DNA from 3 places in the Paraburkholderia sp. J8-2 genome. Region 1 is predicted to be linked to each of the others. Evidence: riboswitches for the same ligand, from Rfam matches in the RefSeq annotation. Region 1 holds a riboswitch; each other region holds the start of a gene.
What was found. A riboswitch is a leader RNA that binds a small molecule or an ion and turns the genes downstream of it on or off. The one in region 1 is predicted to bind cobalamin.
Positions count from the first base shown of each region.

Region 2: linked by a shared signal. The riboswitch ahead of cobW (cobalamin biosynthesis protein CobW) and the one ahead of U5A52_RS09070 (TonB-dependent receptor domain-containing protein) in region 1 are both predicted to bind cobalamin.
Region 3: linked by a shared signal. The riboswitch ahead of cobG (precorrin-3B synthase) and the one ahead of U5A52_RS09070 (TonB-dependent receptor domain-containing protein) in region 1 are both predicted to bind cobalamin.

Region 1 covers NZ_CAJMZA010000003.1:48,058-50,317, reverse strand. The annotation lists gene U5A52_RS09070 (TonB-dependent receptor domain-containing protein) at 1-1,072, opposite strand, end outside; cobalamin riboswitch at 1,173-1,355, opposite strand; gene U5A52_RS09065 (acid phosphatase) at 1,616-2,260, opposite strand, start outside.
Region 2 covers NZ_CAJMZA010000007.1:268,479-270,738, reverse strand. The annotation lists gene cobO (cob(I)yrinic acid a,c-diamide adenosyltransferase) at 1-59, opposite strand, end outside; gene U5A52_RS18675 (cobalamin biosynthesis protein) at 74-499, opposite strand; cobalamin riboswitch at 666-936, shown strand; gene cobW (cobalamin biosynthesis protein CobW) at 1,157-2,248, shown strand.
Region 3 covers NZ_CAJMZA010000007.1:254,745-257,004, reverse strand. The annotation lists gene cobG (precorrin-3B synthase) at 1-1,246, opposite strand, end outside; cobalamin riboswitch at 1,342-1,530, opposite strand; gene cbiE (precorrin-6y C5,15-methyltransferase (decarboxylating) subunit CbiE) at 1,672-2,260, shown strand, end outside.

The DNA of each region.
Region 1 (2,260 bases):
CGCCGTCGAGCGGCATGCCGAAGAGCGTGTGGCCCCTTTCCTGATGCGTGAGCGACGTGGAGGTGGCAAAGCGCGTCGAATCGATCTCGTCGGTCGGGATCGTCGGGTCGTTCGAATAGAGGAACTGACGGTCGGTGGCGTACCCCACCGACTGGTCGAACTGCGTGGTCGGCGTGATGTCGAGGTGGAACGCGAGGCCGGTCGTGAGCTGGTTGTCGCGCTGGCGGTCGTTGCCACCCGCGTTGTCGTAGGAGAGATCGGAGCGGTGGTAAAGCGCGAAGGTCGAGATCGACCAGTTGTCGTGCGCATAGCCAAGGCGCGCGTCCAGGTTCTGCGCGTGGTAAGGGTTGCGGCCGGCTTCGTGGCCGTAGGCCCAGGGCTGCGTCGCGTCGATGCCGGCCGTGTTGTAGTCGTGCAGACCCAGCGAATACGTGAGTCCGCTCAACGCGGCAAGCGGCCCTGCCGAGCCGATCGTGCCCGAGGTGCGCACCTGCGTGTCGAAGGTCTTGTTCGAGCCGCCGCCGAACGACACGGTGGTCTGGTTCGGCTGGTTCGACGCATGGCGCGTGAAGAGCTGCACGACGCCGCCCACGGCGTCCGCGCCGAACGAGGCGGCCGCGGGACCCGAGATCACCTCCACGCGGTCGAACGAGTCGGTCGCAAGATCGCCCCATTCGGCAGTGCCGGTGGTGACGGAGCCCACGCGTATGCCGTCGATGAACACGGCCACCTGGTCCGCCGACGACCCGCGGATGCTCACGCCCGTGTACGACCCAGGCCCCCCGGTCTGCGAGACGGTGACGCCGGGCAGCGTGGCGAGCGCCTGCGCAATGCTGGGGTCGACGGGCGAGACGCGGTCGAGGTCGGCGCGCGTGAGCACCTGGGTGGTTGCGTAGCGCTGGTCGAACGATTGCGGCAGGTGCTGCGTGTCGCCCACGACGAGGATATTGGGCAGCGTGGTGTCGTCGGTGGTTTGCTGCTGCGCCTGGGCGGGCGATGCGTCGGCGGCATGCGCGGTTTGCCACGCACAGGCGAGCGCGGCGGAAGTCAAAACGAACTGGCGAAACTTCATGATGCGGTGGCTGGAAACAGCGCTTGTTCAGGGCTGTCCTTGCAACGGGCAGCCGCCGCATGGGCGGTGCTTGCGCATTGGGGATCCCCGCCCGTTGCGGCTGCTGGACTCGGCTGATGGCAGGTCTCCTGGCTCGCGGGTCGACGTCCGTTGCCGGCCTTCCCGGTTTCCCAGTGGCCCGCTTTGGCATGGACTCGCCGCTGACAGTTGCGGGGGCAGCCGCAGTCTTGCACTGCGTTCCCTTTTGATCCCGTCGCCGGGAACCATCAGCGCGCAAGGGTAATGGCCGCGCATTGCGCGCGTCAACCTTTGCCGGGTGCGGTGTGGCGAAAACACCCGGTTTGGTCTGCCCCCCCGGCGCCACGCGTTGACCGATGGACGTGCGCTGTTATGCGGGTGTCTCACGGCATGCGATCTCGTGCCGTTGACGGAGGGGCGAGAGAGGCGCTTGCGAGCCTCGCGAAATCGCAAGCTCCGGTGTTCGGCGCATGAAACACGGCCCCGAACCATTGTGATTCGGGGCCGCTTTCCGGTGTGGCTACATCACGAAGCCGAGAGCTTCACCGCCACGCCGGTCGAAGAATAAACGGGCGTGGCCTTGAAGCCATCCACAGTGACGGTCGCGAACTTGACCGACGCGCCGCTGCCGTCGATCAGGTCGATCGTGTCGCCTGCCTTCGGCGCATAGCCGTTCACGAACTTCACGTGCAGCGTGCCGCCCGCCACCGTGAGCTGGCCGCCCACGCGCAGGCGTCCGCCGCCGTTGCCGTCGATGTCGAGTTCGAGCGTCGTGCTGTCGAGCTGCGTGTACTTGCCCGCTACCGTCAACGGCGCGGCCGCCGCGACGGTCACGCTGCCGCCGGAGCCCACGTACACATCGCCGTTGCCGAAGGCCGTGGCCGACGCGGCCGCGAGCACGCCGCCGCTCACCTGCGAGCCGCCCGTGTAACTGTTGTTGCCCGCGAGCGTGAGCGTGCCGCTGCCCTGCAGCGTGAGCTTGCCCGAGCCGGCAATGTCGTTGCGCCAGGTGTCGGCGGCGTTGAAGCCGCCCTGGCTTGCGTCCATTGCGACGATCACGTTGCCGCTGAATGCGCCATAACCATCGGCAGCACTAAACATGTTCAGACGGCCCCAGCCTTCGGAATCGTCCATGACCGGATAGCCCGAGACGACTTCGGTCGTCTTCAG
Region 2 (2,260 bases), on a different contig from region 1:
TCGTGGCCCTCGCGGCGGCGTTGCGTCATGCGTTGGTGCGATTCGGGATCGGTTTTCATCGTCGTGAGTGGGTTTATTGCGGGGCTTTCGCTTGCGTGTTTGCCGGGTTTTGCAGCGTGCTGGCGATCGCGACCGTGACGCCGTCGAGCGCCAGCTTGCCGCGCACGAGCGGACCGCCGCCCGCCGCGAGACGCGCGCAGGGCTCGCACACGCCGTCCACGCCGAATTGCGCTTGGGCAGCAGCGGAGGGCGGCGCGATCGTGGGCGTCGCGGCGATTTGCTCCCGCGTGAACGTGTACAGCGGCAGCGCATGCGCCCCGCAAAACGCCTGTAGCGCGGGTTCGCCGGCTTTGACGTCGAGCGTGGCCACGGAGGTCACGCTTTCGAGCGGCCACGCACCGAGCGCGGCGCGCACGGCGGCGTCGACCTGCGCAAGCGTCACGCCGCGCCGGCAGCCAATGCCGAGCGCGAGCGACGGCGCGCGCTGTGCGGGCTCCAGCGTGGTTTCGAATGAAGCTGCGCGCGTGGCGCGATTTTCGACAGAATTCACGGCGGGAGCGGAGCAAGCAAAACAGTCGTATTCCGGCCGTTGCCGGATGCGCGCTACGATAGCACACGCTTTTGCGGCTTCCCACGCCTTCCTTGACGCGCAAGCCCCCCGCGCCTACACTCGCACGCACTCTGGTGCTCGCGCGCGCGATTCATGATGCGCGCGCAGTTAAACGGGAATCAGGGAGCCATCCCGCCTCGGGCGTGGCCAACCTGAACTGCACCCGCAACGGTACAACGAGCGCGGCGTTCGAACGAATGCCGCAAACCGCTTCCATGCTTTACGCAGTCCACGCCACTGCCCGAGCCGGCCGCAAGGCCACTCGCGCGGGAAGGCGAAGCGGTGTTTCGTCAGTCCGGATACCGGCCAGATACGTGGGATTCGCGCTGCGGGGATGCGGTGCCGGGTCCATGATATTCACGCGTCGGCCGGGCGAGGCCCCGGTGCGTTTCTGGTCGTTCGTCCCCCCGCAGGTTTTTTTTGAATCGTTACGCGTGAGTGCGTCTCCACGGATACGCGCGTGCTCGCGTGACGACACACAGACACCCGCACGAACGGCCAACGCGACGCACCCCGCTATCCGGCTTGGCGCCGAAGGAGCACTTCATGCAAATGCGCAAGATTCCGGTCACGATCGTGACGGGCTTTCTCGGCAGCGGCAAAACCACGCTGCTGCGTCACATTCTCCAGCACGCGGGTGGTCTGCGCGTCGCGGTCATCGTCAACGAGTTCGGCGAACTCGGTATCGACGGCGAAATTCTGCGCGGCTGCGGCATTGGCTGCGACGAGAACGGCAACGAAACGGAAGGCCAGCTCTACGAACTCGCGAACGGTTGCCTGTGCTGCACCGTGCAGGAAGAGTTCTTCCCGGTGATGGAGAAACTGCTCGAACGCCGCGGCGACATCGATCATGTGCTGATCGAAACCTCCGGCCTCGCGCTGCCCAAGCCGCTCGTTCAGGCGTTCAACTGGCCGTCGATTCGCAACGCGTTCACCGTCGATGCGGTCGTGACCGTGGTGGACGGCCCCGCCGCCGCGAGCGGCCAGTTCGCCGAAAACCCGCAGGCCGTGGACGCACAACGCCGCGCCGACCCGAATCTCGATCACGAATCGCCACTGCACGAGCTGTTCGAAGACCAGCTTTCGGCCGCCGATCTCGTCATTCTCAACAAGACCGATCTGCTCGACGAAGCGGGCCAGGACGCGCTCATTGCCGAGCTGCGCGAAGAACTGCCGCCGCAGGTGAAGATCGTGCGCGCGCAGCACGGCAAGCTCGATCTGCATACGCTGCTCGGGCTCGAAGCGGCTTCCGAAGAGAGCATTCATCTGCGGCACGACCATCACGGTTCCGGCGACGATCCCGATCATCATCATGACGAGTTCGATTCGGTCGTGGTGTCGGGCGCGGCCGCTTCGCGCGAGAGCGTGATCGAAGCGCTGCAGCAGCTCGTCGATGCACACACGATCTATCGCGTGAAGGGCTTCGCCGCGCTGCCGGGGGCACCGATGCGTCTCGTGATTCAAGGTGTAGGCCGCCGCTTCGACAGCTATTTCGACCGCCGCTGGAACGCGCAGGAAAGCGCGACGCAGCCGCTTGCGAGCCGCTTCGTGCTGATTGGCGAAGACCTCGATGGCACGACGCTGCAAGCGGCATTCGACACGGCGCTCGCGAACGTGCAGATCGCGGGCGCGAAGTGACCGCGCTGAGCT
Region 3 (2,260 bases), on a different contig from region 1:
CGAGCAACGTGAACGGCGCGCAATGCGCGGCCGCGCAGGAGCGTTCGCAGCCGCTCAGGTGCGCTTGCGCGCCGGGCGGCAGCAGGGCGGCGAGACGCTGTGCGTCGGCTTTGGTGTCGGCGCGGCTTTTGGCGCACCCCGCCGAGCCCGTGCAGGCGATCAGGCGCGCGAACGGATCGGCGCGCGAGACGATGAGGCCGAGCGCGTGCAGCCGTTCGAGCGCGCCGGTCATGGCGCGCGCGGGCACGTTAGGCAGCAGCAGGCCTTGCCATGGCGTCACCCGCAGCGTCGCATCGCCCGAGTCTTGCGCGAGCGCGGCGAGCGCGCGCAGCGTATGCGCGTCGATGCGGCCGAGCGCGGGCTGCGCGCCTACGTAGCCACTGCCGTCGACGTGCAGCGCGTGCGCGCCCAGTCGCAAGCCGGCAGGACTCGGCTCGCGACGCCACGCGTGCAGCGCGGCGTCGTCACGCATCAGCGCGAAGCCGCCATGATCGCGCGCGCGTTGCAGCAGCGCATCGAGTGAGTGTGCGGCGAGCACGTCACGCATGCGCGTTGCGTCTGCGCCCGCGAGATCGAGGAACGCATGGAGCAGCGCACGTATCGATGCGCAAATATTTTCGGTCGCGAGCGTGCCGATTGGCTGCGTCGTGGGGCACCCTGCAAGGCCCAGTGCAAAGCGCACGGTCGCGCCGTGCGGCAACGCGGCGAGCCAGATGTCGTGCGGATGCCCGAGCATCGCCATACGCTCGCCGCCGTCCAGTTGCAGCGCGAACTTGGGCGAGAGCGCGGCGAAACGCGCTTCGCGCTGCATCATGTCGATGAGGGCTGCGGCGAGCACCGTTGTGTCGCACAAAGCCTCAGGGTCAACGCCCGCGAGCGGGCTCAGCATCACGTTGCGCAATTCGTCGGCGGCGCACGCGTGCTCGACCGGGCTCGCGGCGTCGATGCCAGCGGGCCCGAGGCCCGCACCGATCAGCGCGGCGCTCAACGCGGCCTCCTCGCCCACGCGTACGCCGCGAATCTGCACGTTCGCGCGATTGGTCAGTTCGAGCACGCCGCCGGCATGCGCCAACGCGGCGTCGGCGAGGGCGCGCGCCCGCGTGGCGCTCAGCACGCCGCCGGGCAGGCGGATGCGGCACAGGCCGCCGTCGCGCGCCGCGACCACGCGCACGAGCCCCGGGCACGCCGAGGGGCGGAGCACGGCCAATGCAGCAGCGGGCGAGACGGGCTTCGTTTCGTGTTTCAAGGGAATACCGGGTAAGCATCGCGCGGGAGCGGCGCGCTGCCCGCACGTGAGGCGGGAAACGGCAGCGGTATCGGTACACCCCGCCCGATATGGGTTCGCACGAACAGTCGGCCGGCAGGTCTCCTGGCTCGCAGGTCGTGGACCGCATCGGCCTTCCCGGTAAAACCAGTGGCTCGGGTGGATGCGGTCTCGCTGCTTACAGTCGCGGGGGCGGCCACAGCTTGCTGTGTTCCCTGTTTGCGATCCGGAGTTAGCGCTTCAGCGCTGACTCCGGCCTCATACAAAGTGCCTTAAAGGCGCCGGCGGACACGGTATTATGCCCGTTTTCGCGCGCGCTCCGCCCGGCAATCGGGTTGCGGGCCGATGGCGGCGCGCGGAAACAGGCGACAAACCAGGCAACAAAGCAAGCAAAAGCGGGAGAACGAATGCAGGGCACGCAGGCATGGCTGACGGTGGTGGGCATAGGCGACGATGGCTATGCGGGGCTCGGGCGCGACGCGCGGCGCGCGTTGTTCGACGCTGCCGTCGTGACGGGCGGCGAGCGCCATCTTGCGATGCTGCCCTCGCGCGTGCGTGCGCGCCGCGAAGCGTGGCCGCAGCCGTTCAGCGTCGAGGCGCTGCTCGCGCATCGCGAGTCGAATGCGCCCGTATGCGTGCTCGCGAGCGGCGACCCCATGCTGTTCGGCGTGGGCGCGACGCTCGCGCGCCGCGTGGCGCCCGGTGAAATGCGCGTGCTGCCCGCGCCCTCGTCGCTCTCGCTGGCGGCGGCGCGCATGGGCTGGGCGTTGCAGGATACGGCGATGGTCTCGCTCGTCGGCCGACCGCTCGATGCGCTGCGCCGCTATCTCTACGCGCGCTCGCGCGTGCTGGCGTTGAGCGCGGACGGGCGCACGCCCGCGGCGCTCGCCGCGCTGCTCGCCGAAGCGGGCTTCGGCGCCACGCGTCTTGCCGTGTTCGAGCATCTGGGCGGCCCGCTTGAGCGCCGCATCGAAGGCCGCGCCGATGCGTGGCACG